One region of the Aneurinibacillus uraniidurans genome, then DNA from elsewhere that is predicted to be linked to it. Evidence: riboswitches for the same ligand, from Rfam matches in the RefSeq annotation. Region 1 holds a riboswitch; the other holds the start of a gene.
What was found. A riboswitch is a leader RNA that binds a small molecule or an ion and turns the genes downstream of it on or off. The one in region 1 is predicted to bind FMN.
Positions count from the first base shown of each region.

Region 2: it holds a riboswitch for FMN, as region 1 does, so the genes downstream of both, ribD (bifunctional diaminohydroxyphosphoribosylaminopyrimidine deaminase/5-amino-6-(5-phosphoribosylamino)uracil reductase RibD) here and PO771_RS07935 (ECF transporter S component) in region 1, are expected to answer to the same signal.

Region 1 is NZ_CP116902.1:1,576,546-1,592,173, forward strand. It holds gene PO771_RS07910 (FtsK/SpoIIIE family DNA translocase) at 1-739, shown strand, start outside; gene mscL (large conductance mechanosensitive channel protein MscL) at 750-1,223, shown strand; gene cbpB (cyclic-di-AMP-binding protein CbpB) at 1,251-1,697, shown strand; gene pepF (oligoendopeptidase F) at 2,204-4,111, shown strand; gene PO771_RS07930 (hypothetical protein) at 4,195-4,377, shown strand; gene PO771_RS07935 (ECF transporter S component) at 4,437-5,036, opposite strand; FMN riboswitch at 5,044-5,198, opposite strand; gene PO771_RS07940 (YncE family protein) at 5,331-6,329, shown strand; gene PO771_RS07945 (response regulator transcription factor) at 6,368-6,994, shown strand; gene PO771_RS07950 (sensor histidine kinase) at 6,998-8,419, shown strand; gene PO771_RS07955 (FixH family protein) at 8,432-8,845, shown strand; gene PO771_RS07960 (hypothetical protein) at 8,869-9,273, shown strand; gene PO771_RS07965 (YheC/YheD family endospore coat-associated protein) at 9,387-10,478, shown strand; gene PO771_RS07970 (GerMN domain-containing protein) at 10,559-11,191, opposite strand; gene PO771_RS07975 (LytTR family DNA-binding domain-containing protein) at 11,419-12,090, shown strand; gene PO771_RS07980 (succinyl-CoA:acetate CoA-transferase ScpC) at 12,297-13,820, shown strand; gene PO771_RS07985 (ATP-dependent helicase) at 13,993-15,628, shown strand, end outside.
Region 2 is NZ_CP116902.1:2,637,498-2,653,125, forward strand. It holds gene PO771_RS13140 (segregation and condensation protein A) at 1-669, opposite strand, end outside; gene PO771_RS13145 (site-2 protease family protein) at 688-1,362, opposite strand; gene ribH (6,7-dimethyl-8-ribityllumazine synthase) at 1,470-1,937, opposite strand; gene PO771_RS13155 (bifunctional 3,4-dihydroxy-2-butanone-4-phosphate synthase/GTP cyclohydrolase II) at 1,958-3,151, opposite strand; gene ribE (riboflavin synthase) at 3,166-3,816, opposite strand; gene ribD (bifunctional diaminohydroxyphosphoribosylaminopyrimidine deaminase/5-amino-6-(5-phosphoribosylamino)uracil reductase RibD) at 3,801-4,916, opposite strand; FMN riboswitch at 5,112-5,258, opposite strand; gene PO771_RS13170 (peptidylprolyl isomerase) at 5,401-5,838, opposite strand; gene PO771_RS13175 (GIY-YIG nuclease family protein) at 5,925-6,302, opposite strand; gene PO771_RS13180 (methyl-accepting chemotaxis protein) at 6,462-8,141, shown strand; gene PO771_RS13185 (DUF4179 domain-containing protein) at 8,203-9,276, opposite strand; gene PO771_RS13190 (sigma-70 family RNA polymerase sigma factor) at 9,269-9,808, opposite strand; gene secF (protein translocase subunit SecF) at 9,921-10,826, opposite strand; gene secD (protein translocase subunit SecD) at 10,819-12,054, opposite strand; gene PO771_RS13205 (hypothetical protein) at 12,116-12,307, opposite strand; gene PO771_RS13210 (helix-turn-helix domain-containing protein) at 12,476-13,348, shown strand; gene PO771_RS13215 (gamma-glutamylcyclotransferase family protein) at 13,357-14,220, opposite strand; gene PO771_RS13220 (PfkB family carbohydrate kinase) at 14,284-15,270, opposite strand; gene PO771_RS13225 (glycoside hydrolase family 2 protein) at 15,285-15,628, opposite strand, start outside.

The DNA of each region.
Region 1 (15,628 bases):
AATGGAGCGCCGCTATGAACTGTTCGCGAAAGCGGGGACACGTGATCTGGAGCGGTATAATGAACAGGCGCACCGCGAAGGGATTCAACCGCTGCCGCTTATTGTGGTCATCGTGGACGAGCTGGCAGATTTGATGATGGTAGCACCGGGGGATGTGGAAGATGCGATCTGCCGTCTTGCACAGATGGCGCGTGCCGCAGGCATCCACCTCATTATCGCTACACAGCGTCCGTCTGTTGATGTCATTACGGGTGTGATCAAAGCTAATATTCCGTCACGTATTGCGTTCGGTGTATCATCAATGGCGGATTCACGTACGATTCTTGATATGGGTGGTGCTGAGAAGCTGCTCGGCCGGGGAGATATGCTGTTTTTGCCGATGGGTGCATCGAAGCCCGTGCGTATTCAAGGCGCTTTTATTAGCGATAGCGAAGTAGAGCGTGTGGTAGAATACGTGAAAGGACAGCAGGAAGCGCATTATAGTCCGGAGATGGTGCCAGGTGAAGAAGCGGAAGCGGCCTATGATGAACCGGAGGATGATATGTATGAATCCGCAGTCGAGCTGGTACGTGAGGCGCAGACTGCATCGGTGTCACTGATTCAGCGCCGCCTGCGCGTCGGTTATACACGGGCAGCTCGCTTGATTGATATGATGGAAGCGCGTGGTGTTGTGGGCCCGTACGAGGGCAGTAAGCCGCGTGAAGTACTCATTCCGCGCCACGACCCGCAAATTTCGTAGCAGGAGGTTTATGGTGAAGTTTGTTGAGGAGTTTCGTAAGTTTATTAGCAAAGGAAATATTATTGATCTCGCGGTGGGGGTCGCACTCGGAACTGCGTTTAATAAAATTGTGACTTCGCTTGTCGAAGATATTTTGATGCCACCGATTGGAAAAGTGCTGGGTGGCGTAGATTTTTCGGCTCTTTATATTAATCTGTCCGGTACGAACTATGCTTCGCTCAACGCTGCCAAAAATGCGGGAGCTGCGACGATTAATTACGGGGTTTTCTTGAACAACGTGCTTCACTTTTTTATTATTGCGCTGACACTTTTTATAGTGGTGCGTGTATATAGTAGAATCGGAGTGCTGCGCAAACAGGAGGAAGCGGTGCAGGCACCGAAGAAAAAGGAATGCCCGTACTGTTTGTCTGATATTCCAGTGGCGGCGGTACGTTGTTCGGCCTGCACGTCTCATCTGGAGCCAGTAGCTGAGAAAAGTATGTAACCTACGACAAAAGGGATGGATCGATATATGGGGAAACTAGAAAAAGCAGTCCGACCGGAAGAAAGTATTGCGGATCTTGTTATTCCAGGAAGCAAAGTAGCGATTGTCCAGGAAGGCAATACGCTTGAACACGCCTTGCTTGTACTTATTAAATCGGGTTATACTGCGATTCCAGTCTTAGATCGGGATTATAAGCTTAAAGGGTTAATCAGCATGCCGCTTATTTTGGATACAGCGCTTGGCATTGAGCGAATCGAGTTTGAGCAACTTGGAACGCGTCGCGTAGAAGAAGTGATGAATACGAAAGTAGGCTGGATGCGGGAGAGCGGAACATTTTTCCGTGGGCTGGAGCTTTCGATTAATCATCCGTTTTTATGCGTAGTAGATGAAGAAGGTGTGTTCAAAGGTATATTGACACGCAAATCGATTCTAGCCACGCTCCATAAACAGATGAAAAACGCGCCAAAAGAATAAAAGTGTGAAACCGGGGAATGCTATATAGGCATTTCCCGGTTTTTTTTGTAATCACATAACTTTGTGTGGTGGGAGGGAGAGAAGAGAGAAGCCGTTCGCTCAGGTATGTTTGGCAGGGGGGGATAAACTGCCCGCTCCAGGAGCCCGGCGAACTCGCCCGCAAAGAAAAGCCCCACGATGTTTCTTCATAGAAGAATTGCAGGTAAAGGCCCGTTCACCGTTCTTCTTCCGCTGGGGAACAAGCGTACAGACGCTCTCTTGCTTCCCTCTTCTCTCCCTCCCAAACAAAGTTTGGATTCAAAAAATAAAAATATAAAAACATGTGGAGCGAAGCCGTACAAAATTTGCGCTTGAGTGGAACTGCCCAACTGTCGGCAGGAGCGGACAGTCTTTGCTTCTTCGCAGAGCGTAACCAAGTGACAAAGCGACTTCCTTCTCCGCTCCTCCACTACATGTTGGGCTACTCCTCATCTCCCAAGCCAAAATTGAAAGGAGAACTACTTACTGTGAAACAACGAACCATGCAAACAATCAGCGCCATTATGTTAGCGCTTACTTCTGTTTCTGTACCGTCCTCAATTCCGATCCGGGTCGTTTATGCGGCAGAAACTACAGTTCCGTCATATCAGACACGGGACGAGATTCCTGACATGTATAAGTGGAAGCTTGCACAAATATATGCGAGCCACAGAGCTTTTGAAGCAGATGTGAAAAAGGCAGAGAAGATGGCAGGCGTGATCGCATCGTATCAGGGCCAGCTGGCTTCGTCTCCACAGAAGATGAAGCAGGTGCTAGATCAGTATGTAGTGATGGCGCGGATACGAGACAAAGCATCACTATATGCGGGTGCTGGACTTGATGTACATACATCTGATTCGTCCTTGCAGGCGCTCTCAGATCGGGCAAGCAATATGAACCGATTCATAGGAGAAAAGACAGCTTGGATGACCCCGGAGATTGTAGCGATTTCTGATGAACGTATGAAAGCATTACTTGCCTCATCTGATCTTGCTCCATACCGCCTTTTTCTTGAAGACGTGCGTCGGAGCAAATCGCATATTTTATCACGCGACATGGAACGGCTGCTCGCTCAGACGTCTCCGCTTGCCGGAACTGCCGAGTCTGTATATAACATGCTGGTCAAAGATATCAAATTCCCGTCCATCAAAAACGAAGCAGGTCAGGATGTTCCGTTAACTCGTTCTAACTATGTGTCGTATCTCGAAAGTTCCAATCAATCTGTTCGTCGCGATGCGTTCCAGACATACTACAGAACGCTCCAAGGATTTCAAGACACATTTGCCCAGACACTAGCTGGCCAGGTGAAGGTGCATAATGCGTATGCGAAGGCGCGTCACTATAATAGTGCGCTTGCTGCAAGTTTGGAAGCGAATAACATCCCTGTACAAGTATACGATGAACTCATTGCAACCGTTCATGAGAATTTACCGCTCTTGCATCGGTATGTAGCTTTGAAGAAAAAAATGCTTGGTGTGCAGGAGCTGCATATGTATGACATGTATACGTCAACCGTGCCGCACAAGGAACGCTATATCCCGTACGAGGAAGCGAAACAGATTGTGCTAGACGGTTTGAGCGTTCTCGGGGAGGATTACACGACTGTACTGACGCAGGCGTTTGGGGACGGATGGATCGATGTGTATTCAACCGCTGACAAGCGCTCTGGAGCTTATCAGACCGGGGCGTATGATACGCATCCGTATGTGCTGCTTAATTACCAGGGAACAGCCGATGACGTGTCGACCATTGCTCATGAGCTCGGTCACGCGATGCAGACCTATTACTCCAACAAAAAGCAGCCATATATTACGGCAGGCTACCCAATTTTTACTGCGGAAGTTGCCTCTACATTGAATGAGCAGCTACTGTTTAAAAGTCGCTATGCCAAGGCAAAGACAAAAGAAGAAAAAATGGTATTGTTGAACGGCTATCTTGATAATTTCCGCAATACTTTGTTCCGTCAGGCACAGTTTGCAGAATTTGAGAAGCTTCTGCATGAGAAGGAACAGGCTGGTGAGTCACTAAACGCGGAAGCGATTAAAAAGCTGTATGTCGATCTTAACCAGAAGTATTATGGAAAAGCAGTTGTCAATGACCCAGAGATTGCGATGGAATGGGCGCGTATTCCGCATTTGTACTACAATTTTTATGTATATCAATATGCGACGAGTTTTGCTGCTTCCGCTGCACTTGCTGGACAAATTGAAACAGAAGGAAAAGTGGCTGTTGAGCGCATTCGCACGAAATTCCTGGAGGCCGGAAGCTCAGCGCCGCCGCTTGAGGTGCTAAAAGCAGCCGGTGTTGACATGTCTACTGCCAGACCTGTACAGGAAGCGATGAAGCAGTTCGAGCGAGCCCTTACGGAAATGGAAGAACTGGCAGCACAAAAATAATAAAAAATTTCACTTTCCCCCCACAAATGGGAAAAGAAACACGAATTATATGGTACAAAAAACATACGGACAGGGTGAATGAGATGAATCATGTAGACATGTATAATGCAGGGCGCATAGAGCTGCACGTAAGCTCCGCTGATGAAATGTACGAGACGATGACACGATTTCACATGACATACCCGAATGCGGTATTTGAGGATCTTGAATACATAGGCGTGGAGAATGGCAGTCTCGCCATTAAACTTTCCTACTCTGTAATATAAAGCAACATTACAAAAAAGGAGCCTCCTGTTAACGGAAGCTCCTTTTTGTATTGGATATCTCATTGTGAGACTGTCTTAATCGTAGGGCGAAGTCGCTGATAGATCGGGTACGTAATAATGGCTTCGATGATCCCTTTCATCAGGTTAAATGGGAACACCGCATACAGAATCAGCGCCCACAGGCTAGTAATGCTAGAATTAGCTGACTGTGACCAGGCCACAATCTCGGGTACGGACTTGCCAAGCAGTACTCCATAAGCCGGGATAAAAATAAAGTAGTTCGCAATCCCCATCACGCAAGCCATAACGATCGTGCCTGTAATCGTACCGACCCAGTAGCTAAGCTTGCTCTCGCGCATGAGCTTCATGAACCAGACCGAGACGACGACGAACGTACTACCAGCAATAAAATTCGACAATTCCCCGACGCCCATACTGTCCTGACTATATAAAATTGCATGAAGGACGTTCTTAAGTAATTCTACGATGACACCCGCCAGCGGCCCAAACAGTGTGGCTCCGACTAAAGCTGGAATCTCGCTAATCCCAAGTTTAAGAAACATGGGGAAAATCGGTAGCGGAATTTCTATGAACATCAATAGAAACCCGATTGCAGACAGCAGTGAAAGCACTGCCATTCGGCGTGTTTTTCCTCTCATTATGAAGTTCTCCCTTCTTCCATCCAGACTATACTGTCGGTCCCGGAATTACACCGGGTCAGCCGGACGCATACGATTTGCATCCGGGTCGCGGACTGCGGAACGAGTAAGAGGTGTTCCATCACCGCCGGTCGGGAATTACACCCTGCCCTGAAAGGAGTTGTGTTTTTGTTCACAACCTATGTAGAACTATGCCACGAAAATAGAAAATCGTCAATACTTCACATATTTCACACAATTTTTTTTTATAATGAATGTATTATGTAATGGAAGTGATCATAAGGAGAGAAAATCATGAAGGGAATACAGATGGCATGTCTGATCGGTATCATGTTCTTTCTGGCCATCGGTGTTACAGGCTGTGGATTTCGTTCGTTTGCAGCGGTTCCACTCGAAGACGATGTGCTCATTGTAGCGGGCACACAGTCTCGTACTGTTTCATTTTTGCAGGCGAATACGGGAGAGGTCATAACCGAGTGGAAGCCTCAATTTGCATTTAATCGGATGCTTCTTCTGCCCGATCACCACAATATTCTGCTCTATCATAAAAATGAAGGACAAGCACATGTCATTGATATGCGTGATGGAAAGGAAAAGGCGGTCTGGAAGATAGGGACTGGCATTGTAAACGCGGTTGCGTCAACGGATGGACAGACGATTTATCTGGCAGATCGGGATCATGGCTTACTGCGGTTCTACGGACTCGATGGTCAGGAGCGGATGAAAGTAAAGGTTGGTTCGTACCCGCTTACGATTATTCCGGACCCGAGTGGAAAATGGGTATACGTATACGATTTGCATGAAGCGAAGGGATATACGGTTGATGCGAAAGTCGGGCATGTAACGCGTACATTTGCTACGAATGAATCACCAATGGGTGGTCTGTTTATTCCGAAGCAGCAGGAGCTGTGGGTAGGTGGACATGGTGAGGGAGACGTGCCGGAAGAATCTATTACAGTGCTGAATGCTATGACCGGCCAGAAGCAGGGGAAAATACAAGCACCCTCAATGCCGGTTGATTTTGTACCATATAATGAAGATACAGTATTTGTGCTCAGTCATGGATCGAGTACATTGCGGCGCATTCGAGTCACAGACCATGCCATAACCGGAACGCTGCCGCTCGGTACGAGTCCGTTCGGAATGGCGATGGGGCGAGAGAAACTGTATATTTCCAGCTTTGAGGGCGGTCAGGTGTATGTTGTCGATCCGAAGCAGATGAAAGTGAGCAAGACAGTGCGGGTCGGTGGCGGGCCGATGCAGATAGTTGTACGGGAAGGTGGGCAATCGTGAGTCAGTTTTCAATATTGGTGGTAGATGATGAAGCACCGATGCGTGAGTTAATCGCCATGTATTTGATAAAAGAAGGCTATGAATGCGTGGAAGCAGAAGATGGAGAGGAAGCACTCGCACGACTTGTGGAACGCAGGTTTGATCTGCTTGTGCTTGATGTCATGATGCCGAATATGGATGGGCTTTCTGTATGTATGAAAGTGCGGGAAAAATCGGATGTGCCGATTATTTTTGTGACGGCACGAGGGGATGAATGGGATAAAGTAAACGGCCTTAAGATTGGGGCGGATGATTATATTGTCAAGCCGTTCAGCCCGCGTGAGCTCGTAGCCCGAATTGAAGCGCTACTGCGTCGTACGCATCGTCAGGTGGATGACATTGCAAGCATCGGTCCGCTTGAGATGGACATTAAGGGGCACAAAGTGCGAATTAATGGCATTGATTTGTTCCTGACATTAAAGGAGTTTGATTTGCTTGCCTGCTTTACTCGCCATATTGGACAAGTATTAAGTCGCGACCAGCTTCTCGAGATGGTCTGGGGCTATGAATATTACGGCAATGCCCGTACAGTCGATACGCATGTTAAAACGCTCCGCATGAAGCTTGGAGAGTATGCAAGTCTCATCCAAACCGTCTGGGGAATCGGCTATAAGTTTGAGGTGTAAGCAGTGAGAGGATTTACGTTAAAGCTGAATCAGCGGCTGTGGCTGCTCATTACATCCGGCATTGTGTTCACCGTACTGATGTCGTATGGGCTAACAGAATATTTATATGAAAAGTTGTATGTCCAGCAGGTTGAATCATCTCTGCGCTATCAGGGAGAACAAGTGGCCGGGATGTATAAGGGAGGACCGTTGACGGCTGCGTTTCGCCAGCAGGCGGAAAAGTTTAACACCGTATCGGGAGCAGAAATTTATGTAACGGAAAATCAACGTGAGCTGGGAGCCTGTCTGCCGTTTGAAGTGGAGTACAATGCCCTTATTACCGAAGAGGAGCGGAGCCGACTGTTAGCGGGGCAAACGGTAAGGAAGATCGGGTACGAAGAGAAGTTTGGTCGGAAGATTATGGCGGTAATTGTGCCGCTTTTAGATGGTAAGCGTCTGGCTGGGATTGTGTATTTGTATGTACCGCTTGCGACGATTACAGAGGCGTTCAGTGAAGCGCGTTATATTGTGCTGGCGACAGGCGGTCTGTTTATTCTTGTTTCCATGTATGCAGGTTTGCAAATCGTTACCCGTCTGACAAAGCCGTTGCGGGCGATGGAGGCGGCGGCAGGGGAGATGGCACGGGGCAATTTTGCCGCCCGTGTCGATGTCGGGATAACAGATGAAGTCGGCAGGCTCGGTCATGCGCTCAATCATATGGCGTCTGAACTTGCGGAAGTGGAGCAGCAGCGCAAAGAATTTCTCGCCAATGTGTCACATGAACTTCGCACACCACTTAGCTACATCAAAGGATACAGTGAGGCGATGATTGAAGGGGTTGTACAGACAGAAGCCGATAAGCAGCGATATGTCACGCTCATTTATCGAGAAGCAGGTCGTATGCAGCGGCTTGTGCATGATCTGCTTGATCTCGCACGCCTTGAAGGAGAGGCGTACCCGCTTGCGTTGATGCCGCTCCCGCTTGCCCAGCTGGTAGAAGATACACTGGCAAAGTTTTGTCCGTTTCTTGAAGAAAAAGGAGTACGGTTGACGATGGAGCTTGATCCCGATATGATCGTTAAGGGAGATCAGGATCGACTTGAACAGGTGATTCACAACTTGTGTGATAATGCGCTGCGGTACCTACCGGAAAATGGTCAGCTTACGGTAACCCTTATGAAGGCGGAAGGTGGACGTTGTCGACTCACGGTAGAAGATAACGGACCGGGCATTCCGCAAAATGAGCTGGCTCGCATCGGCGAGCGGTTCTACCGTGTAGATAAAGCACGTAATCGTCGAAATGGCGGAAGTGGTCTTGGATTATCGATTGTGCGGCAGATTGTTCATCTGCATGGTGGAACGTGGACGATCGAAAGCACCGTTGGAGTTGGCACAGTTGTGTCGATTTACTTGCCGTTGTATGAATATGAGGAGCAACAATCGTAAGGAGTGGGACGTATGATGAAACAACATGTATGGATTAGACGAGTATTGCTACTTGTCTTTCTGCTGGTAGCGCTCGTTGGCTGCTCAGCAAACAATACGCAAAAGCCAAGTGCGAATGCGGAACCTGCACCGATTGAAGTGGAATTCCAGACGAAGACATGGGCGCCAAAAGTTGGGGACACGCTGACATTCAAGTTGGTTGTCACACAAAATGGTCAGCCTTTGGACAAGCCGGACGACGTGTATATCGAACTTTGGAAAGACAAGCAGCGCGAAAACCATGAGACTGTTAAGCCGAAAAAAATTGGAGCAGGTCTATATGAATTGACACAAACGTATAAGGAGCCAGGCACTTATTATTTGATGTATCATGTCGAAGCAGGCGAAGTACATGAGATGTCAAAACGAAAAGTTGTCGTGGAGTAAAGAAGCTGTCCCGAAGCCAGAACATGGCAAACGGGACAGCTTTTTTTGTTGTGAAATCGAAAGTGTGGGGGGCGGGAGCGGGAGAAGGAAGGAGCCGTTCGCTTCGATACGCTTGCGGGCGCAAAGGTTCGTTCGTCGTTCTCCCTTCGCTGAGTAGGCGCGTACAGGCGCTCTTACTTCTCCCACTCCCCGCACAACGTTTCGATTTACAAAAAACATGTGATGCCGGATTGATGGTTTTCGTTCAAAAAGCGGGATCGGGTGGGGCAGCGGAACGCCTGTATGCGACTTCCCAGCGGAAGGGGGCAGGTGAACGGGTTTTTGCCCACAATGCTTCGATGCAAATACATCGCGGGCTCTTTTGTGGGCGAGTTCGCCTGACACCTGGAGCGGACAGTCCCGACTTCATAGCAAGCATACCTAAGTGACGAGGCCCCATCTGATCCCCCTTCGCCCATCCTTGCATTCAGCTTTCGCATACAAGCACCCGCCCTTTTGCTATCTCATACTGTATAGAGGAAAGCAGACAAGGAGGCGTGTGATGAAAGTTCCGTATGTAGGCGTCCTGCTGAATCGGGCAATGTATAAAGGGATTCCAGCAGGAAAGACACAGACCGAAGTCCTTGCGTTTTATGAAGAAGGAGGCAAGCTGCATGGTCTAAAACCGTGTTATTTCCGGCTGGAGGACGTACAGCCTGGCAAATCGACGTTGTGGGCATACGTTAAGAAAGGCGAGAAATATCGGCGGATGATTGTGCCTGTGCCGAAGGTGATTCATAATCGGGCGCTGTATTTTTCAAATACAGAGAAAGGGAAGCTAAACAGTTTGACGAAAGACAACATTATTGTGTTTAATCGCTGGAACCGTTACAGCAAACCGTATGTTCAGGACTTATTGTGGAGCGATGCTCTTCTGCGTCCGCATCTCGCTTATACAGTGCGAGGGACCGTAGAGAATTTGCAGATGATGATGAAGAAATATCGTCAGTTATTTATTAAGCCGAACAGCGGGAGCATTGGATTTGGCATCATGCGTCTGGCGCGTCAAAAGGATGGCTGGCGGCTTTCGTATGCTGTATATGAAAACAAAAAGCGAATCTGGCGCAATCTAGATTTTAAAGGTCAGATCCCTGCTTTGCTTCGGACGAAGCTGCGTAGTGGAAAGTATCATATTCAGCAGCAGCTTCCGCTTGCCACATATAAGGGAAGACCGTTTGACCTGCGGGTATCTGTGCAGAAAGATGCGACTGGGCACTGGCAGGTAACGGGGATGGTAGGGAAGGCAGCACCGCAGGGTCGATTTTTAAGCAATGTTGGGCAGGGGGGACGGGTATATCCGTTGTCTGTTTTGCTAACCGATCATCCGAAATTAGAACGTAAAGCGGTCGAGAAAGCAGTAGAGATGTTTGCGTTACGTGTAGTGTATAAATTGGAACGTTCGATTGAAGGTCTGGCAGATGTGGGGCTTGATATTGGGCTGACAGAGGGAGGGACTCCACTTTTCATTGAATGCAATGGACGGGATCAGAGGTACAGCTTCCGCAATGGAAAAATGACCCGGGAGTGGAAGGCAACGTATGCCAACCCGATAGGATATGCACGCTATTTGCTTAGCCGTGCGCGTGAGGAGTAATCATGAATACCTCTCTAAAAGAAGAGGCTGCCCCGTTGCCATCTTTCGGCTATGGGGACAGCTTCTGTTCTTTTACATCATTATTTTATTTGCGGTACATTAGATAGAGTAAGCGGATCGATTGGAGTGGAAGCATCCATGTGTCCAAGGATCGTGTCTGTTTCCTTACCATCGAGGACAATTTTTGCATTCTTGAATCCAAACTGGCTCATGATCGTAGCGATTTGCTCCATAAGGAATTGTTCGCCCGTAGACCCAAGATTGGCAGCTTGCTTAACATTGGACGATAAGCTAACGATCGCTGTATGACCATCCTTTTTCACGGATTGAATCTCAACACTAGCTGGGAGCAGGCTGACAAGTTTTTTGCTTTTTGGACCGTTTTGCCATGCTTTTAGCGCGAGCAATGGAAGGTCGTCTTTCTTCTCATAAGAGATGGTATGTGTTTCTTTATATTCGGTCATCAAATTATCATCGCTGAATACAAGCTCGACAGTTTTTTTCTGAACAGTTGGTTTATCGGATTGTACAGGCTCAGTTGCTTTAGGGGTTGGCTGATTTACGGCTCCCTCTGTCTGTGTCTGAGTTCCGTTGGCCGGTACATTTGTAGTCGTTGGTGCTGGCGCATTTGTTGGTGTACTGGACGTATTTGTGCAGCCAGCCAGTCCGATTGTTACAGTCGCAGCGGCGAGTAAAGCATAAGGTAAACGCATAGCGTAATCCTTCCCTTCTGACATAATACTTGCTGTTTATATGATCTTATTGTTACATAATACTTTACCACAAAACACCTGCATAAGTCCTAACTGGTAAAAACAGTTTAGAGAATAAAAAGAATGCACAAAAATGTACGAAAATACTCGTTTTTTATGCCGAAGAGGGGCAAAATCAAGTATAGTGTAGATATAAAAAAGCAATACGATATACAGGAGTTGAATGTATGGATCAATCATCGGTGCATTCGATTGTTCAAGCAATTAGCCAGACACTTCCACAGGAAGCCTCGATTGCCATTGCAGACGAATCGAAATTTATTTATTACCAGCCGAGTCGGATGATCGATTTGAAGATCAAGCCGGGAGATATAGTGAAAGAAGGAACTCTTACACGCCGAGCCTTGTCGGACAAGCAAAAGCTTGCTCAATATCTTGAGGAGAGCGTATTTGGCGTGCCGTATTATGCGATGAGCACCCCAATCATTACACACGGGCAGGCAGAAGGATGTGTGACGACGATTTTTCCGTCTTCTATCCAGCAGATCGACCGCTCGCTGCCGCGTCATCATTTTTTGATTGGACGTGGAGAAGATCGGTGGATTCCGATTCCGCTGTTTGATATTCAGTTCATTGAGTCGGATAAGGGAAAAACATTTTTGCACACGGAGCGCGGCGTGTATTTAAATAAATACAGCCTGATTGAGCTTGAACGACTGCTGCCATCTGATCGATTTATACGGTGTCACCGTGCCTATATGGTAAATGTACATTCGATTATGGAGATTCACCCGGATTTTCATTCTACGTTTGTACTTATTATGAATGACCCGACACGGAGCCGCGTGCCAGTTAGTCAGAAATATGCCAGTATGTTCCGACGCATGCTCGGCTTTTAGAGAGGAGGACCATATTCCTTCTCTTTTTTTATTGGATTTTTTCTGGGATTTTGAAAGGGTTTTATCGTTATTTTTTCTGTTTTATCGTTAAAAATTCTGCTTTATATCGAATATAAGGAGCTTATTGTACGGGCATGCTATCGTTAATGTATAAATAATTTAAAAAAAATAGATAAAGAGAATCGTTTTAGTGGGAGGCTTTACTAATGTTTTCTCAACGAATTCGCAACGAAGAATTACTCAATCGTCTTGTTACAGCAGAAGAAGCTGCTACATGGATTCAAGATGGTATGACACTTGGATTAAGTGGATTTACCCGTGCCGGAGACGTTAAACAGGTTCCGCGTGCTCTTGTAGATCGTGCTAAAAAAAGTGGAGAATCATTCAAAGTTAACGTATATACAGGGGCATCAATGGGTTCTGAAATCGATGCAATCATGGCGGAAGCTGGCATCGTAAACATTCGCTTGCCATTCCAGGCAGATGGCCAGATGCGTGCGAAAATTAACGGTGGCGAGATTAACTACATCGATCAGCACTTATCGCACACATCAGAAGCTATTCGCTCCGGCTCCATTCCACCGATTGATATCGCAATTGTGGAAGCGGTTGCAGTTACCGAAGATGGAGGAATTGTTCCAAGTACATCAGTTGGGAACTCAGCTATTTTTGCTGAATATGCGAAAGAAATCATTATCGAGCTGAACTTGCGCCAATCTCCAGCGCTTGAAGGAATTCATGATATTTATACACCGGCTGAACAAGGGGAGCGTGGGCCGATCCCATTGACCCAGGTAGATCAGCGTATTGGAACAGCGGCTATTCATGTTGATCCGGCCAAGATTAAAGGTATTGTTGTGACGGATGAATCTGATTCACCATCAACAATCGTTCCACCGGATGAAGAAACAGCCCAAATCGCAGCACACCTGCTTGAACTACTGCGTGCCGAAGTAGCGGCAGGTCGTTTGCCGAACACACTTGCACCGATGCAGTCGGGAATTGGCTCAGTAGCGAACGCAGTATTCCATGGCTTCCTTGATTCAGAGTTCACAGATCTAGAAGTGTATTCAGAAGTACTGCAGGATGCGGTATTCGATCTGCTTGATGCCGGTAAAATCCGTTTTGCATCTGGTTGCTCAATTACACTTTCACCAGAGAAGAGTGAGCAGGTTATGAAGGATCTGGATAAATACAAAGACCGTCTGCTGCTTCGTCCACAGGAAATTTCGAATCATCCAGAAATCGTGCGTCGTCTCGGTTTGATTGCGATTAACACGGCACTTGAGTTCGATATTTACGGCAATGTGAACTCAACACATGTAATGGGTACGAATATGATGAACGGTATCGGTGGCTCTGGTGACTTTGCTCGTAACTCTCGTCTTGGTATTTTTGTTACGAAGTCAACCGCTAAAGGTGGAGCGATCTCAAGTGTCGTACCATTCGTATCGCATGTGGATCATACTGAGCATGATGTTGATATCGTAGTAACTGAGCAAGGGATTGCGGATCTGCGCGGTTTAGCTCCGCGTCAACGTGCACAAGTGATCATCGATAATTGTGCGCATCCGATGTATCGCCCGCAGCTGCAGGCATACTTCGACGAAGCATGTAAGCGTGGTGGGCAAACTCCGCACGTATTAGAGAAAGCATTCTCTTTCCATGATCGGTTCCGTGAGACACGCTCCATGCTTGAACAGGTAGAAGAAAAACAGCCTGTTTGCTAATCAATATAAACCTATAGAAAAAGATATAATGGTGGAGAGAACCAATATAGAGACCGTAACGATAGCAAAACCCTCGCTTGCATTCATGAGCGGGGTTTTTGTCATTGTTTTTCTTCCATATTTTTTGTATAGTTGCATGCGTAAGCTTTTCCGGAATGAGGCCTGATACAAAATGATGCAGCATGAGAACGGGATTGATCATATGGAGTCAGTACCGCGAGGAGCGGGCGGTGCCCGCGTGCCACAAGCGTATACAGCAGACGGACTGACATCCGAGCAGCTTGTTTGCTCTGATGAGGCGGATGCCCCCTTTTTTCGGGCGCTTGAGGACAGTGGGATCTATTTGAATGAAGCGCAGATTGCCGCTGTTCGTGCCGTAGATGGGCAAGTTTTGATCAATGCAGGAGCGGGAAGCGGTAAGACGACGGTGTTGACGTGCCGGGCCGCTTATTTGCTGCTTGTGCATCGTGTTCCGCCAGAAAACATTATGCTCGTTACGTTTACTCGCCAGGCGGCCCAGCAGATGCAAGAGCGGATGCGAGGCATTGCAGGTGTAACGGCGGGAATGGTTCGCCGAATGATTACGGGTACATTCCATTCACTGGCACGGACGATTTATTTTCATAAGCTAACCGAGCAGCCCCGAATCATGAGCCAGAAGCAGAAGGAGTTTGTACTTGGGCAATTGACGAAAGAGATGGCGACAGGTGAGCAGTATGAGGCGGAAACACTGCTTTCACTGCTCGCGTATTTAAAGAACAACCTGTATGTTGTCGGTAGTGAGTGGCATACGGAAGAAGTGGACGGGCTTAAAGAAGACGCGCGCCGTGTACTCATGCGATATGAAGCGTACAAGCGAGAGCACAATCTGATTGATTATGAAGACTTGATTACCGGTTGTATGGAAACACTTTCTGCATACCCGACGTATCGCGAAGCTTTGCAGCGGCGGATAGCGTATATGATGGTGGATGAATATCAGGATACGAATATCGCACAATATGAAATGATTCGTCAGCTTTCTGAGCAGGCCAATTTATGTGTCGTCGGTGACCCCGATCAAGCCATATATGGCTGGCGCGGTGCAGAACCGTCAATCATGTTACGTTTTCCACAAGAATATCCAGATTGTACATGCATTACGCTGGATATTAATTATCGTTCCCCGGCAGGTGTTGTGGGACTCGGAAATGCGGTCATTCGCCACAATGAGGATCGCCTAGAGAAAGAACTAAAAGTGTTACCAGGTGCGCCGGGGCTTCCGATGTATTTGACAGCACGTTCGGTGGAGCATGAAGCGGAATGTGTGGTAGCGCTGATTACCCGCCTGGTAGAGTCGGGAGAGTATACGTATTCCGACATTGCCGTACTATATCGGACGCATAGCACGGTGCGGACGTTATATGAGAAGCTTTTGCTCTCTGATGTACCATTTACGACGCACCGGGACGAACCGACATTTTATGAGCTTGGAACGATTCGTCCCGTGCTTGATTTTCTCAGGCTCTCGGTTGATCCGTATAATGAGCAGGCGCTTTCTTCGATTCTGCCCTGTCTCTACATTAGCCGGGCACGCTATGAGAAAGAAATTCACATCACAGCCATTCAGCGGGGCATCGCCTACCTAGAGGCAATTGGGCATCTGGAAGGGCTGCCTGCTTATCAGAAGCGTAAATTACAGGAGCGAGTCACATGGCTAGCCAGCATTGCACGCATTAGTCCTTTGCAGGCGATTAAAGAAGTACGCAACGATGCAGGCGGCGGCTATGACCGTTTTCTGGGCAGTGAGCAGGACGGAGCGGTTACCT
Region 2 (15,628 bases), 1.1 Mb from region 1:
GAGAATTGCAAGAAAAGTCGTCACAATCTCGACTTTGGACGTATCACTTGCAAGCAGCTCCGAGAATGGGAGGGGCTTTGCGATACGGTGCAGCTTCGTGCGAATCTCATCCATTCGGTCCCCAATCGAGATCTCGTCTCGCTGCACCTTCACACTGCTCTCCTGTCCCCCACGTTCCACCCGCTTAAGCGCCTTTTGCAGCGCATCTACCAGGTCATAAATCGTCACATTCGAGATGGCACGATCTTCTTCTGGAATGAAGTGAGACAAATCTTCTGCCGGACGGGTAAAGACTTGCGTTTGTTCACGCTCCCGCTCACGAAATATTTCTGCGAGCTGCTTGTACTTTTTATATTCGAGGAGCCGCTGCACAAGCTCTTCGCGCGGGTCCTCTTCTTCGTATTCATCCATCTGCCAGTCGTCAAACAGAGGTTCCTCCCGGCGCGGCAGCAACAACTTGCTTTTAATCGCCAGAAGCGTAGCTGCCATCACCAGGAACTCGCTTGCGACATCAATCTGTAACTCCTGCATGACATACAGGTGATTCATATATTGATCTGTTAGCTCAACCATTGGAATGTCGTAAATATCGACTTCTGCCCGATCAATTAGATGAAGCAGCAGATCAAGTGGTCCTTCAAACGTATCTAATTTAATATCAACTGCCACAATTAGCGCCTCCTTCCATTAGCCAAGAAGGGACAACATCGCCCCCATCACCCATTTGTATGGCTGATAGATCAAGAACCCGAGTCCCGGCAGGAAAACGAGCAGCAGAAGCGCAAATGTTCCGTATGGTTCAATTTTATCAAAAAACCGATCAAAACGATGCGGTAGTAAATAGCGTAAAATTTTCGAGCCATCAAGCGGCGCAATCGGCAGCATGTTGAACACAAACAGCGCTACATTAATCATAAAACTCCACTTTACTGTTTCTCCTACAAGTCGAGTCGCCCAATCCGGCCACGCAGCCGTTATATTCGTAGTGGCAAGCACCCACATCGCCCCCATGAACAGAAACGCCAACAACAAATTCATTAAAGGTCCCGCAAGCGATACCCAGACGACACCAAGTCGACGATTTCCTCGGAAATGAAACGCATTAAACGGTACCGGACGCGCCCAGCCGAACGGCCCGAACAAAATAAGAAGCATTCCGAATGGATCAACATGGCTGATCGGATTCAGCGTCAATCGCCCTTCGTTTTTGGCGGTCGGATCGCCAAGCTTATACGCGACAAATGCGTGGGCCCATTCGTGCACGGTAAACGCGATCACAAACGCAATAATGCGGAACAAAAGCGTATTCAAATCAAAATTGAACAACCCATTTTCCCCCGTTCCTAGTAAACTGCAATTCATTCTATCATACGCCCGCATACCCGACAATTGTTCTGTAAAAATGAAATCCCCACTTTCGCTATATGCGACAGCAGGGATTTCACTTCAATCATCAAAAACAATATTCATTATCCAAACGCACGCGTCAGATTCGCCATCTCAATTGCCGCTGCCGCTGCTTCCCAGCCTTTATTACCTGCTTTCGTTCCCGCACGCTCAATTGCCTGTTCAATCGTATCCGTCGTCAGTACACCAAAAATCGTTGGAATGCCTGTGTTCATGCCGACTGCCGCAACTCCTTTTGCCGCCTCACTGCACACGTAGTCAAAATGCGGCGTCGCACCGCGAATGACTGTGCCAAGTGCGATTACCGCATCATACTTGCCAGACTCGGCCATTTTTTTCACGATAATCGGAAGCTCGAATGCACCTGGCACCCACGCAACGTCTACCGCATCTTCTGCTACATCGTGACGTTTCAGTGCATCCAATGCCCCACCGAGCAGCTTGCTCGTAATAAATTCATTAAAACGACCGACTACGATCCCTACTTTTAATCCAGTTCCAACGAGATTTCCTTCATATACGTTTGCCATCATCTATTCCCCCAGTTCATTTATAAGTGAAGCAAGTGACCAAGCTTCTGCTGTTTTGTACGCAAGTACCGTTCATTCGCTTCGCCTGCTGGCATCTGAATCGGTACCCGCTCGACTACCTCAAGTCCGTAGCCTTCAACCCCTTTAATTTTGCGCGGATTATTCGTCAGAAGCCGAATCTGCCGAATACCTAAGTCCGCTAAAATTTGTGCACCAATTCCATAGTCGCGCAAGTCCGCCGGGAATCCGAGCTTCTCATTTGCTTCGACCGTATCATATCCTTTATCCTGCAGCTGATACGCGCGCAGCTTGTTAATGAGTCCAATCCCGCGTCCCTCCTGCCGCATATATAGCAGAACACCGCTGCCTTCCGCTTCAATCTGCGCGAGTGCCGTATGGAGCTGCGGGCCGCAATCACAGCGCAGTGATCCGAATACATCACCCGTCAAGCATTCCGAATGGACACGCACAAGTGTCGGCGTATCTTCACAAATCTCGCCTTTCACAAGCGCAAGATGCTCCTTGCCATCCACTTCATTCGTATACGCAACCACACGGAATGTTCCATATTCAGATGGAAGCGTCACGTCTACCTCTCGCTGAACAAGCGTGTCATGCTTCATCCGATAGCGAATCAATTCCGCAATGGTGATCATTTTCAAATCAAGTTCAGCGGCTAATACCGCCAGATCAGGCACACGTGCCATTGTGCCGTCCTCATTCATGATTTCGCAAATCACCCCTGCCGGATACGCCCCGCACAAGCGAGCCAGATCAACCGCCGCTTCTGTATGTCCAGATCGACGCAATACGCCGCCTTTACGAGCCACCAGCGGGAAAATATGACCAGGTCGGCGAAAATCTTCCGCTTTCGTTCCCTTTTGCAGCAATGCCTGAACGGTATGTGCCCGCTCAAACGCCGAGATACCTGTTGTTGTCGTCATTTCATCTACCGATACAGTAAAGGCTGTACCATGACGATCTGTATTCTGTCCGACCATCGGGGCAAGCTCTAACTCTGCCGCTCGCTCTTCTGTAATCGGCACGCATACAAGCCCGCGCCCGTGCGTTACCATAAAATTAATCATGGCCGCATTTGTCTGCTCGGCAAGTGCGATAAAATCTCCTTCATTCTCCCGGTCTTCATCGTCGACAACAATAACCGGCTTGCCCTGTTTCAAATCGCTAAGCGCCTCTTCAATTGTATGAAACATCCGCTGTTCCTCCTCTATAGAAATCCATGCTCCGACAAGAAAGATTCCGTCAGCGTGCTCTTCTTCTGCTTCTCTTCCCGGAAGGTCAAAAATCGCTCGATGTATTTGCCAATCATATCGCACTCCAGATTAACTGCACTTCCGGCCTGCTTATGCATCAGTACCGTTTGCGCAAGCGTATGCGGAATAACAGATACGGTAAACGTATCGTCCTTTACCGCCACAACCGTCAGGCTGATGCCATCAATGGCAACGGAGCCTTTCGGGATGATGTAGCGCAAAACCGCACTCGGTGCCTGAATCTCAAACAAAACGGCATTGCCATACGGCTTGCGGGATGCAATCGTGCCCGTTCCGTCTACATGCCCGGATACAAAATGTCCACCAAACCGCTCACCTGCCGCAAGCGCCCGCTCCAGATTTACTGGATCACCCGGCGAAAGTTGACCAAGTCCGGTACGCGCAAGCGTCTCTGGCATGACGTCAGCGGTGAATGTCTCCTGTGTATAGGATGTCACGGTCAGACATACACCGTTAACTGCAATGCTGTCACCTATTTTTACTCCCTTAAGTACGGTCTGCGCTCGAATCGCAAGCACCGCCGCTTCTGGTGCACGCCGAATACTCGCAAGCGCTCCAACTTCTTCAATTAATCCTGTAAACATGGCCGCTCCTTCCACACCGGATACCCGGAGATTTTCAGATCAACTCCGACCGTCTCCATCTTGAGATCTGCCAGATCAATTGCATCTGCCATCTGCTCCACTCCGATTCCGCCAAACGGTGTTGGGGCGAGATGGCCCGCCACAAGCTTCGGGGCTACATACGTGATCAGCTTGTCTACCGCACCTGCTGCCAGAAACGAAGCATTCACCTCGCTGCCGCCCTCGACTAGAAGCGAGGTAATTCCTTCTTCCCCAAGTATCCCAAGCATGGTTTCAATATGAACTCGCTGCGTCATCTTGGTCGAAAAAACGCGCACCCCCATCGATTCAAGCACCGTCCGCTTCGCCTGATCGGCACGGTCGGTCGTAAACACCCATACCGGCGCTTCCCCGTCTGTCAGCATCCGTGCCGTCTCCGGGATGCGAAGTGCTGTATCCAGTACAATTCGCACCGGATTCTGGCCTTTTTCCTCCGGCAGTCGAGTCGTCAACTGTGGATCATCCGCAATCACCGTGCCTACCCCGACAAGAATCGCATCATGCTCATGCCGCATCCGGTGTACATCCAGCCGCGCTGCCTCACCCGTAATCCAGCGACTGCTTCCGGTCTGTGTCGCTACTTTTCCATCGAGTGTCATCGCCGTCTTAATCGTCACAAACGGTCTTTTTTTCGTAATATACGTGAAAAACACTTCATTCAACTTCTTCGCCTCTTCCTCACACACACCGCAGGTTACGGAAATACCTGCTTCCCGCAGACGAGCCACTCCTCGACCTGCCACAAGTGGGTTCGGATCAGACGATGCAATCACGACAGATGCAACACCGCTCGCAATCAACGCATTCGCACACGGCGGGGTACGCCCGTGATGGCTGCACGGCTCCAATGTTACATACGCAGTGGCCCCACGTGCCCGTTCTCCTGCCATACGGAGCGCTTGCACTTCCGCGTGCGCTTCTCCTGCCCGCAAATGTGCGCCCATCCCGACAATTTCTCCATCACGGACAAGCACACAGCCGACAAGCGGGTTTGGACTTGTCTGTCCACGCGCCGCTTCCGCAAGCGTAAGCGCCAGCTTCATATACGTATCATGCCCCATCTGTCCCTCACCTCTTCTGTCAACATAAAAAAGCCCTGAAGCGAATCACCGCTTTCAGGGCATATTATCAGAAAAAAGATATATCGATATTCAGGTAGCACAAATACACATGCTATCTCTTGCTCGTCCCCACGCCAAATAAACCTGTGCGCATGACATCAACAAAAAACAGCTGGTACTGTGCCCAATACCAGATCGATCCTTCTCCCATCCAGACTATACTGTCGGTCCCGGAATCACACCGGGTCAGCATTGGTTCAGACGAACCGCAGCTCACGGACTGAAGGGACAGATGCCCCTATCACCGCCGGTCGGGAATTTCACCCCGCCCCGAAGGATATTACGTATGAAAATGTACGTTCAGTATAAAGCAAGAGATTGCGTCTGTCTACATTAAAAGTTAGAAAAGAATAATAACTTGTAAGAAAAAACAAAGACTGTATTAGTTTTTATACGATAAAAACTAATACAGCCCTCTATAACATTACTCTTCGATTACTTTAACTTCTTTCATTGCGTCGCCTTGCTTGATCGCATCTACATAATCCATGCCTTCAACAATTTTACCGAATACAGTGTGAATGCCGTCAAGGTGTGGGAACGCATCATATGTGATGTAGAACTGACTTCCGCCTGTATCTTTACCAGCATGTGCCATAGCCAGAACGCCACGCTCATGCTTGTGCGGGTTGCCTGCTGTTTCACATTTGATTGTGTAGCCAGGGCCGCCTGTCCCTGTTCCTTGCGGGCATCCGCCCTGTGCTACGAAGCCCGGGATAACACGGTGGAATGTCAGACCGTTGTAGAAGCCTTCGTTTGCAAGTTTTTCAAAGTTAGCTACTGTACCCGGTGCTTCTCCATCGTGCAGAAGGATTTTTACCTGGCCGCCTTTTTCAAGATCAATAACAGCGTATTTACTCATATGTAAGTACCCCTTTCAGTCAATCAAGTATGTATATGTTATACTCCTCGATTATACGCTATACACAGCGAAAAAGAAAACGTCTGCTAGTCCTCTCCGACGAAAAACAAATGCGCCGGGCAGCGGCAATCAGAAGAACCGAATCTTCGCACCGGAATTTCTCCCTTTGCTTCTTCCATGAGCCGGGCAAACAGTTCGCATTCACCTTCCGCACCAGAATACGTCTGCACGTCGACAACGTCCATATACGGACGCACATAATCAAAATGCCAGCGCATCGTTTTCTCCATTCGCATATGCCGCTCTACCCTGGCTCGAATATTTCGTTTCGCACTTCCAACATATACGTACAATCCACGCACGAACAGAAATGTCCCGAGCTTTCCAACCGTAATCTCTGTATCACTTGGCAAATACGCCTTAACATGATACAGCGTATGCTGTTCATCGATTCTCACATTCATTTTCCTTACCATCCCTTGCCTAATATCATGAAAATATTACATAAAATTAACTGTAAATACATATGAAAATCCCTACTTAATCATTAAGATAGTAACTGTTATCATGAGCCCAATTTGCCTATGTGTTACTGTTATTATACTAGAGGAGTGTACGTAAGGATGAAAATCAGGACAAAGCTTATTTTGGGAATTAGCATGCTGTTTATTTTCAGCGTGAGTATGGGGATTCTTGCGGTTATAGAGAACGAAAAAACGCAAGTCTCGTATAACAATGTTTTAAAAAACAGAGAAGATGTACGGTATTACTTGAAAAATATCCAATATAGAATTGTAGGGATTTCTAATGATGAAAGGGCGTATTTGCTTACAGGAGACAGCCAGTTCAAAGATGAGACCGAAAAAAAGATAGCGGATATCAAAGAATATCTATCCATTATTAAAGGACGAGAGTTAAGCTCGGATGAACGTGAAGCCATCGGGAATCTGGAGAACGGTATCCATGCCTTTCTAGAAGTAAGTACTGTAGTTAAAAACACGTATGAAAAAGATAAACATAAAGCCCTTCAACTTCATCTTACCGATGAGCGAGATGTGCGAAAGAAAACGATGGATCCGACTATTAACAAAGCGGTGGAATTAATAGACAAGCATACTGCTATGGATTTAGACAAAATAAATAAAAGTAATTTTGTAGCGAATACCATTTTACGGACTCTTGTTCCTGCATCCGTAATTTTTGGTTTGATTGTGATGGTTCTTTTACTACGTTCCATTAAACCTCTCGAATTGTTACAAAATGAATTTAAAACGATCGCCAATGGAGACTTAACGCAACCTCTTGAAATAAAATCAAAAGACGAAATTGGCGAATTATCCAGTTCAGTCAATGTGATGATTGAAAATTTGCGTTCTACCATTTCAACCATTAGCGACTCCTCTCATCAAGTATCAACCGCTGCAGAGGAGCTGCTAGCAAGTTCTGAACACACCCATCGGGCAACCGAACATATTACGGTAACAATTGAGGAATTAGCATTAGGTACGGATAAACAGGTACAAAGTGTGGAAGAAACATCTCAAATCGTCGACGAGATGTCTAGTCGTGTGCAACAAATTTCGATTCGCACCCAAGATGTTTCTACTACCGCCACCCATGCTCTCGAAAAAGCTATGGAAGGAAATCAGGCGATCCAAACGACGGTTGAACAAATGAATTCCATAAGCGAAACGGTCGAAGGTTTTACACAAAAGATCAAGGAATTGGGCGAACGTTCGAATGAAATCGGGGAAATTGTCGAGGTAATCACAAGTATCGCAGCTCAAACAAACCTGCTCGCCTTAAATGCAGCAATTGAAGCAGCACGAGCGGGAGAGCAGGGAAAAGGATTTGCGATAGTCGCGGATGAAGTTCGGAAATTAGCAGAACAATCCGCTCAATCTGCTGAACAGATTGCCAGGTTAATTACAGGCATTCAGGTAGATACAAACGCAGCAGTTATATCTACGGAAAATGTAACAAAAGAAGTGGAAGAAGGAATTCATGTTGTCCATGTAACCGGGGAGTATTTCAAGCAAATCGAAAATAAAATTGACCAGGTTGCCAATCAGATTAAAGAGGTTTCAGATTCAGTTCATCAAATATCGTTCGGTACCGATCAGGTTGTTCATTCCATAAATACGGTTACGGGAGTGGCAGAGGTAGCAGCTTCAAGAACACAAAGTGTGTCTGCCGCTACTGAGGAACAATTTGCCTCGATAGATGGTATTATTTCAGCCGCCACGTCTCTTTCTAAGATGTCGGAAAATTTACAGACGTTGATTGAGCGGTTTAAAGTTTAATAACAAATAGCATAGCGCCGGATTTACCTCCGGCGCTTACACCGCTTCCCCTAGAACCAGACTATTTTTTCTCAGTAAGCGGAACAGTAATAAAGGTCGACTGACGCGATTTTTCATCCGCTTTACTCCCTGAACCTAGCTGGTGAGGAATCAGCGCTTCAATTGTAATCTGCTTCGGAATGTCTTGCATGGCAGCAAATTTTAATGTATCTGTGATCGTGACCATGCCATTACCTTCATCTTTCGGTGCACTTCCCGAGCTCGGCCCTCCTGACATCCGTTTCATGTGTTCATCATAGCCGATGTAGTAGAAATCATTCATCTTCTCTTTTGACACGGTCCGCTTGACAATGACCTGCGTTGTTGCCGGTGAAAACGTCACCCTTTCTACCGTATACGTCATGCCGTTCCATTTCTTTGTTACCATAGGCCGGAATGTCGTACTCGCCTTTGCCGTTTTTTCCATCGAGATCGGCAGGATAAATTTCCAATTTCCTGCGACACCATGAATTGCTTCTACATCAAGCTGCAACGTGAAGTTCTCCAGCGACTTTTCTTCTATCTCAAAATTGAGGTCAATCTTTCCCACATATTCTCCGTTATCACGCGCTACTTCCTTCGCATCGCCGATCCACTGGATTTGGTCGGTTTCCTTCACACCAATCTTCCATTGCAAGGGCATCAGATCGCTGCTTACTTTAAGCGGTTGATTGTTCTGCGGCTTTAGCTTGTAGCCAATCGCCAGCCGTGAACCGTCATAGAACACATCCGTTATCGTCATCTCAACGCCTTTATCAGTCGCTATTTTTTGCGGCTGGGATGTCAAACCACGCTCACTCATGTCTTTCAGCACTGGATCTCCAGTCTTTTCAAATACCGAACCAATCAGAGGAACCTCACGGAGAACTTGAGCCATTGCCGGAGAAACGAATCCAGACCCGATCACACATAGCGTCGTAACCGCGACCGCCCCTGCTACGTACGGCCAACGGGGACTTTTGCGTGGCGGAATCGCAGCTGGGAGTTCCGGAAGATTGTTTAATGCGTCCGCAAGTCCCTTACTGAAAAAATCTGGCACTTCTGTTTTTTCCCGTCCCAATCGGCTCAGCATCTCGTCCATTTTCTTCTCATTCATGGCACAATCTCCCTTCCTTTTTCTCCACCGTGTACGATACAGCTAATTTCGTCCGCGCCCTCGTTAGTCGAGACTTTACCGTTCCTTCCGGTATTTCCAGCAGGCGAGCCATTTCTTTTACCGATAAGTCTTCGAAATAATACAGCATAATGACGATCCGTAAATCATCTTCAAGTGCCTGAACAGCATCCTGTAGCGCCATATCTCCTTCAAATGTTGAGCAGGCCTGCTGCTCTATAATTTCCTCCATCGGAATCACCCGTTTTTTCTGTCGAATAATGCGCTGACATTCATTCATGACAATCCGTATGAGCCACGTTTTAAAAAACTTCGGCTCACGTACGCTCCGGATTGATGCGTACGCTTTCATTACAGCCTCCTGCGCGGCATCTAAGCATTCTGTATCGGACTTTAAAATTGAACGGGCGATTTTATAGATGCTCGTTTCACACTGCTTAATTAAACGTACGAACGCTTCCCGGTCACCCTGCTGTGCCTGGATGACATTGTATTCGTAGAAATCAGTGTCCACTCGTTGTCCCTCCTTTTTCGTCTCTATGTATTAGATCATCTGGAATGGTATTTGGACCATACGAATGAAAAAAAGAGCAGATCATTCTCCTGCTCTTGTGATGTGCTTATCCTTACATACATTTTCTTTTAAAATCATACCCTCTCCACGATACCCAGATCTGGCTAGCAATGAAGATAGAAGAGTACGCACCGAATGTCAACCCGATAATCAACGCAAGTGTAAAATTGCGAATGCTTTCACCGCCAAAAATATAAAGCGCAAGCGAACAAATGAGTACCGTCAACACCGTATTGATCGAACGGGCTAGCGTCTGACCGATACTGTAATTCACGACATGCTCAACATCTTGCACCGTTTTCACTTTCACCCGTTTCAAGTTATCCCGAATGCGGTCAAAAATAATAATATTATCGTGAATGGAGTACCCAACAATCGTTAAAATCGCAGCGATAAACGGTAAATCCACCTCAATCTGAAACAGACTGAACAGCGTGATCACCAGAAACACGTTGTGCAATAGCGCAGCAATAGACGAAAGTGCAAACCGAAATTCGAAGCGAATTGTCGTATAGATCACAATCCCAACCGATGCAATGAGTATCGAGTACAGCGCCGAACGCGCGAGTTCGCGACTGATCATCGGATTGACCATACTTTCCTGCACGTCTACGTGATTGCCGTATGCCGCCTGCACCGCTTTCGTTAACGCGGCTACCTGATCTTTATGAAGCGGCTCGGGAAATTGAAGCACTGCCATGTCGTTCTTACTTCCCGCGGTTGTAATACTTCCCGGCTTCAAGCCTATTTTTTCTACCGTTTGTTTCACATCGTCCTCATTGAACACTTTTCCGATCTGAACTTGAATCCTTGTCCCGCTCTTAAAATCAATTCCTAGATTTAGATTCATCGTACAGAGAGAAATAATCCCTGCAACAATCAAAAATGCGGAAAGGATAAAATATTTTTTTCGATGCGTAACAAAGTCAAATCGATAATCCGTACATTTATCACTCATGCTGATCACGCCCCCTCGCCCCGTAATACACCGGTTTATTAAATGCGTTGGAGCGAACAGCAAGGCTCAGTAAAAAACGTGAACCTGCAACCGCTGTAAGCAGACTTACCACAATGCTTAAGATAAGCGTTACCGCAAATCCTCGGATGGCACTCGAACCGAAGTAGAACAAAACAAGCGCACCAATTACACTGGTCACATTCGCATCAAGAATCGTGCGCAAGGAGCGTTTGGAACCAGCCCGCAGCGCGGACAGATACGATTTTCCAGAGTACAACTCCTCTTTCATACGCTCGTACATAATAATGTTCGCATCCACCGCCATCCCGATCCCGAGCACGAACGCCGCAATTCCCGGCAATGTTAATGTGGCCCCCATGAGATTCTGAAGCAGTATGAGCAAATAAATATAGGCCACCAGCGTAATACAGGCGATCACACCAGGCATGCGATAATACACCATCATAAATACAAACACCAGGAGCGTGCCGATCATCCCTGCTTTCACTCCGCTCTGCAGCGCTTCCTGTCCGAGCTTGGCTCCTACACTTGTAGAAAATACTTCTTTCATTTTCACCGGAAGTACGCCCGCATTTAAAATCGCGGCCAGCTCTTTTGCTTTCTGAATGTCCTCTTGTCCATCAATTCGAGCAAGACCGTTCGGAATGATTTCTTTGATGATTGCGGTCGTAATAGGTTGATCATCAAGAAAGATCGCCATCGGCTGTCCGACATATTTCTGTGTGACATCCGCAAACTTTTTCGCATCTTTAAACTGAAGCGTAACAACCGCCTGCTGAGTTTGTGAGTCCAACACGCCCTGTGCCCCGCTCTCGGCAAGGTCACGCCCTTCCATCAGCACATTCCCCTGCATGTCCCGAAATGTTAAATGTGCGGGCTTCCCGATCAGATTCCGTGCTCGCTCTTGATCTGTAACCCCCGCTAACTGCACACGAATGCGATTATCTCCCTCAACCTGGATACTAGGCTCCGCCATCCCAAGCGCATTCACCCGTTTATCCAATGCTTTTTCTGTATCACTCAGCAGTTGCTTCGTTACGTTTTGCTTGGCGTCTAATGGCGATACTTCATATAAAATTTCGAAGCCGCCACGTAAGTCTAATCCAAGTGTTGTCTGCTTCGCAATTTTTGTCCCGGTCATAACGACGAGTATTACTACCATCAAAACAATCAGACATAAAGCACCAAGCTTCCCCCATTTTATCATGCTAGTTTCCTCCTACGATCCTCATGCTCCCCCCTTCGTGAACATTACATATGTACATTCTTTAATGCTGAAACGGCAGTCCCCCATCCTTAAACGCAGTTCGATTATTACGGGAAGGGAGAACAGCCGTGCTTTTCGTAACAGTCGGCTGCTCCATCGTAATCGTCTGAACGTTTGGTGGTACAACAGGAACTTCGTATAACGCTAAGGTAAGAGCCATAATCGAGATAATTTGGCTTAACCGTTCTTTCATTTTGCGCCTCGTTTCTATTCATTACGAATCTGTAGTAATCGTACTACAACACAAAAATACATGTATTGTTAGTAGAGGATGATAAAGGTAATAGATAGCATTATTATAATGCAGAAACGACACCTTTCGTATAAAATTATGAGAATACTCATATTGCGAGGTAAAGATATGGATTTCGCCAAAATAGGCGCGCACATTCGAGACATACGAAAGTCATTAAAAATAACTCAGGGAGAAATCGCACACGGAATTTGCACGCAGGGATTAATTAGCCGCATTGAGAAAGGAGAGTTAATTCCTTCCGCTGACATTCTCTATAAAATCTCGAAAAAACTCGGTGTAGATATTAATTACTTCTTTCATTATGCGGAAACACCAAGTCTTGCATATGTACAAGAGGTGATGTATCAAGTGCGCAAGTTCATACGGGATCGTAATTATCAAGAGGTCGCCGAAATCATACATGTTGAAATGAAAAATCCACTATTTCAGCCGCCTGCCTTCCAGCAATTTTTACTCTGGCATCATGGAATCTGCACATACTACATCCAGAAAAATATGGAGGAAGCATTTGCACTTATTCAGAAAGCGCTTGATATGAGTGAACCGGGGAGCAACACTTATTCAGAACGTAACATTGAAATATTGAACAGCATGGCTATTTTATATAGCGAAGAAGGGCAGCATAAAGAGGCCATTGCTATTTTAGAAAAAGCAATGACCCATTTAAAAGCGTTGTCCCATCAAAAAGATGCTCGAATCGAAATTCGCTTGCTGTATAGCTTAGCCAAATCCCTCACAATCGAAGGGCAATATGAAAATTCCATTCATTACTGTCAAAGAGGAAGCAAGCTATGTCTTCAAGCCGAATCACTCTACTTGTTTGGAGAGATGACGTTTCAACACGGGTATAATTTATTACAATTGAATCGGAAAGAAGAAGCGCTTGTGTATCTTTATCGGGCTCGCAATATTTTTCAGCTGCAAAATAACGTAAATTTCGTGGCGTACATAGATGAAGAAATACGCTATCTGGATTAATTGCTTCCTTATTTATCGCAAGACAAGTCTGCCATAAATCGCGTCAATTCCTGCATATATCCCTCACTCAGCAAATCACTTCCGGCAATAATCGTATCCCGATACGCCGGAGAAGGAGCCATGTCCGGCTGCTTGTTCACAACCGTATACGTCCAGGCCTGAACCATTCTGTTCTCTACCTTAACTTCGACCATAATTCGCTCATAAATTCCCGCTTTAACACCTTCACGCCTGTCGAGTGCTGGCAGCAAATCCGCAGGAATTGCATACAGCACCCCCTCTGTCTGCCGCCCCGATGCAGGCAGTACATCTGCCACGCCTCCCTGCCATTTATATGCGGAATAATGTGTGAATCCAATCCGGTAATCATCCAGCACCGCCCGACTCAACACACGGTATACCGGCACATCGACTGCGAAGCTATCGCGGTTCATACAAGACCCATACGCAAAGTACATCTCCCACGCTTCGCCTCGCTGATACGCACGCCAGTCTCCAGCTGGCAGGAAGATTGCATCAGGCTCCAGCCTGTTTTGGTGCCTGTCAGGATATATGTACACATAGCAGTCATGCGTTTGACCGTCTTCGGTTACAACTGTTGTTACGATGCGTTCATACTCGTTATCCGGACAGTTTGCTTCATATCCTTCCAGCCAATCCATCGCAGCAAGCGCCGCCGGAACATCGCGCAATTCAAGTAGTTGCCCACTTACTTTTCCGGCACCAGGAATCATCGTTGGATACCCGTACGGGAGATGATACAGCCACCCCTGGATTGTCGCTTCCGAAGTACTTTGTACGAAGGGAGACACAACATGATGATTGCTTTCTCCCTTACAGAGCGTTCCATATACGAATGCTTTGTTAATCACAAACACTCCCCCTTTTTCTATACAAAAAGGCCCGGAATTCCCCGAGCCACATTTGTTTTACTGTTATTCTTGCAAATCATCCAGTGCCTTGTTAACGGCTGTCATGTACGGCAGCGCTGGAATTGCCCCGCGCTGCTCTGTCGCAAGCGCTCCCGCCGCATTCGCAAACGTAAGCAGCTGCACAAGCCCCTCATGATCAAATCCATCGAGCACATCGCCCAAATTACAAGTCATTCGTTCCGCCAACTGGTACAAAACTGCCCCGATAAACGCATCACCCGCACCTGTCGCATCCACAGCCTGTGCCGGAATCCCCGGCACATCACCTGTCGAACCATCCGATAACACATACGTACTGCCCTGCTTACCACGTGTAATGAGAACAAGCCGCACCCCCTGTGTAAACCAGGATGCTGCCCCTTCTCTTACATTCGCTGTACCCGTCAGAAACTCCAGCTCTTCCTCACTCACCTTCACCACATCCGCAAGCGGCATGTACGAAAGAATCGTTCGGCGGGCATCTTCTGCCCCAGGCCAGAGAGCAAGTCGCACATTCGGATCATAACTGACCAGCAGGCCATGCTTCCGTGCCTGTTCCGCGGCATATACCGTAGCCGAGCGTGCCGGTTCTGCAATTAATGACAGCGAGCCAAAATGAAACACAGCCGCATCCGTAAATAGCTCATCAGTAATGTCGTTTCTTTCAAGTAACATATCCGCTGCCGGATCGCGATAGAACAGGAAATCTCGCTCCCCGTCTTCTTTCAATGACACAAAGGCAAGCCCCGTCTTCACTTCTGCCGTCCGTGTCAGAAAGCGAGTATCCACGCCAACATCTACAAGTGTCTGAATAAGGAAATCACCAAATGCATCCGCACCTGTTTTTCCGATGAACCGGGCGCGACCACCAAGCCTGGCAACGGCCGCCGCTACATTAGCAGGCGCCCCCCCTGGCGCTTTGCGAAATGATCCCACATCAGCAAGCGCCTGCCCGTTCGTTTCCGGCACAAAATCAATCAGCAACTCCCCCAGAGAAAGTACAGCCTTCACTCGTGCAACCCTCCTCATAATCCAGCGTTCACATCAGCCGCCGTCTCCATCTCCTCTGCCTTACCATGCGTGTGCAGCACACAATCATTGTGAGCCATAACACAACCGTCTCGATCGCGTAGCACCCCTTCTAACCGGTATACCTCACCTGAAGCAGGCAAGGTTAGCACAGCCCGATCAAAACAGCGAGTAGAATCCTCCTCAATCAGCGGCGCCAGCACAATGCGTTCTTCAAGCACCGCTCCGTCCATATCCAGCAGCCGATACGCAATTTCTAATCCTTCATACCCCCGATATTCATCATTGACGACCCACGCTTCCATCGTCACCTGCACCGTATCATCCACCCGCTCCACAT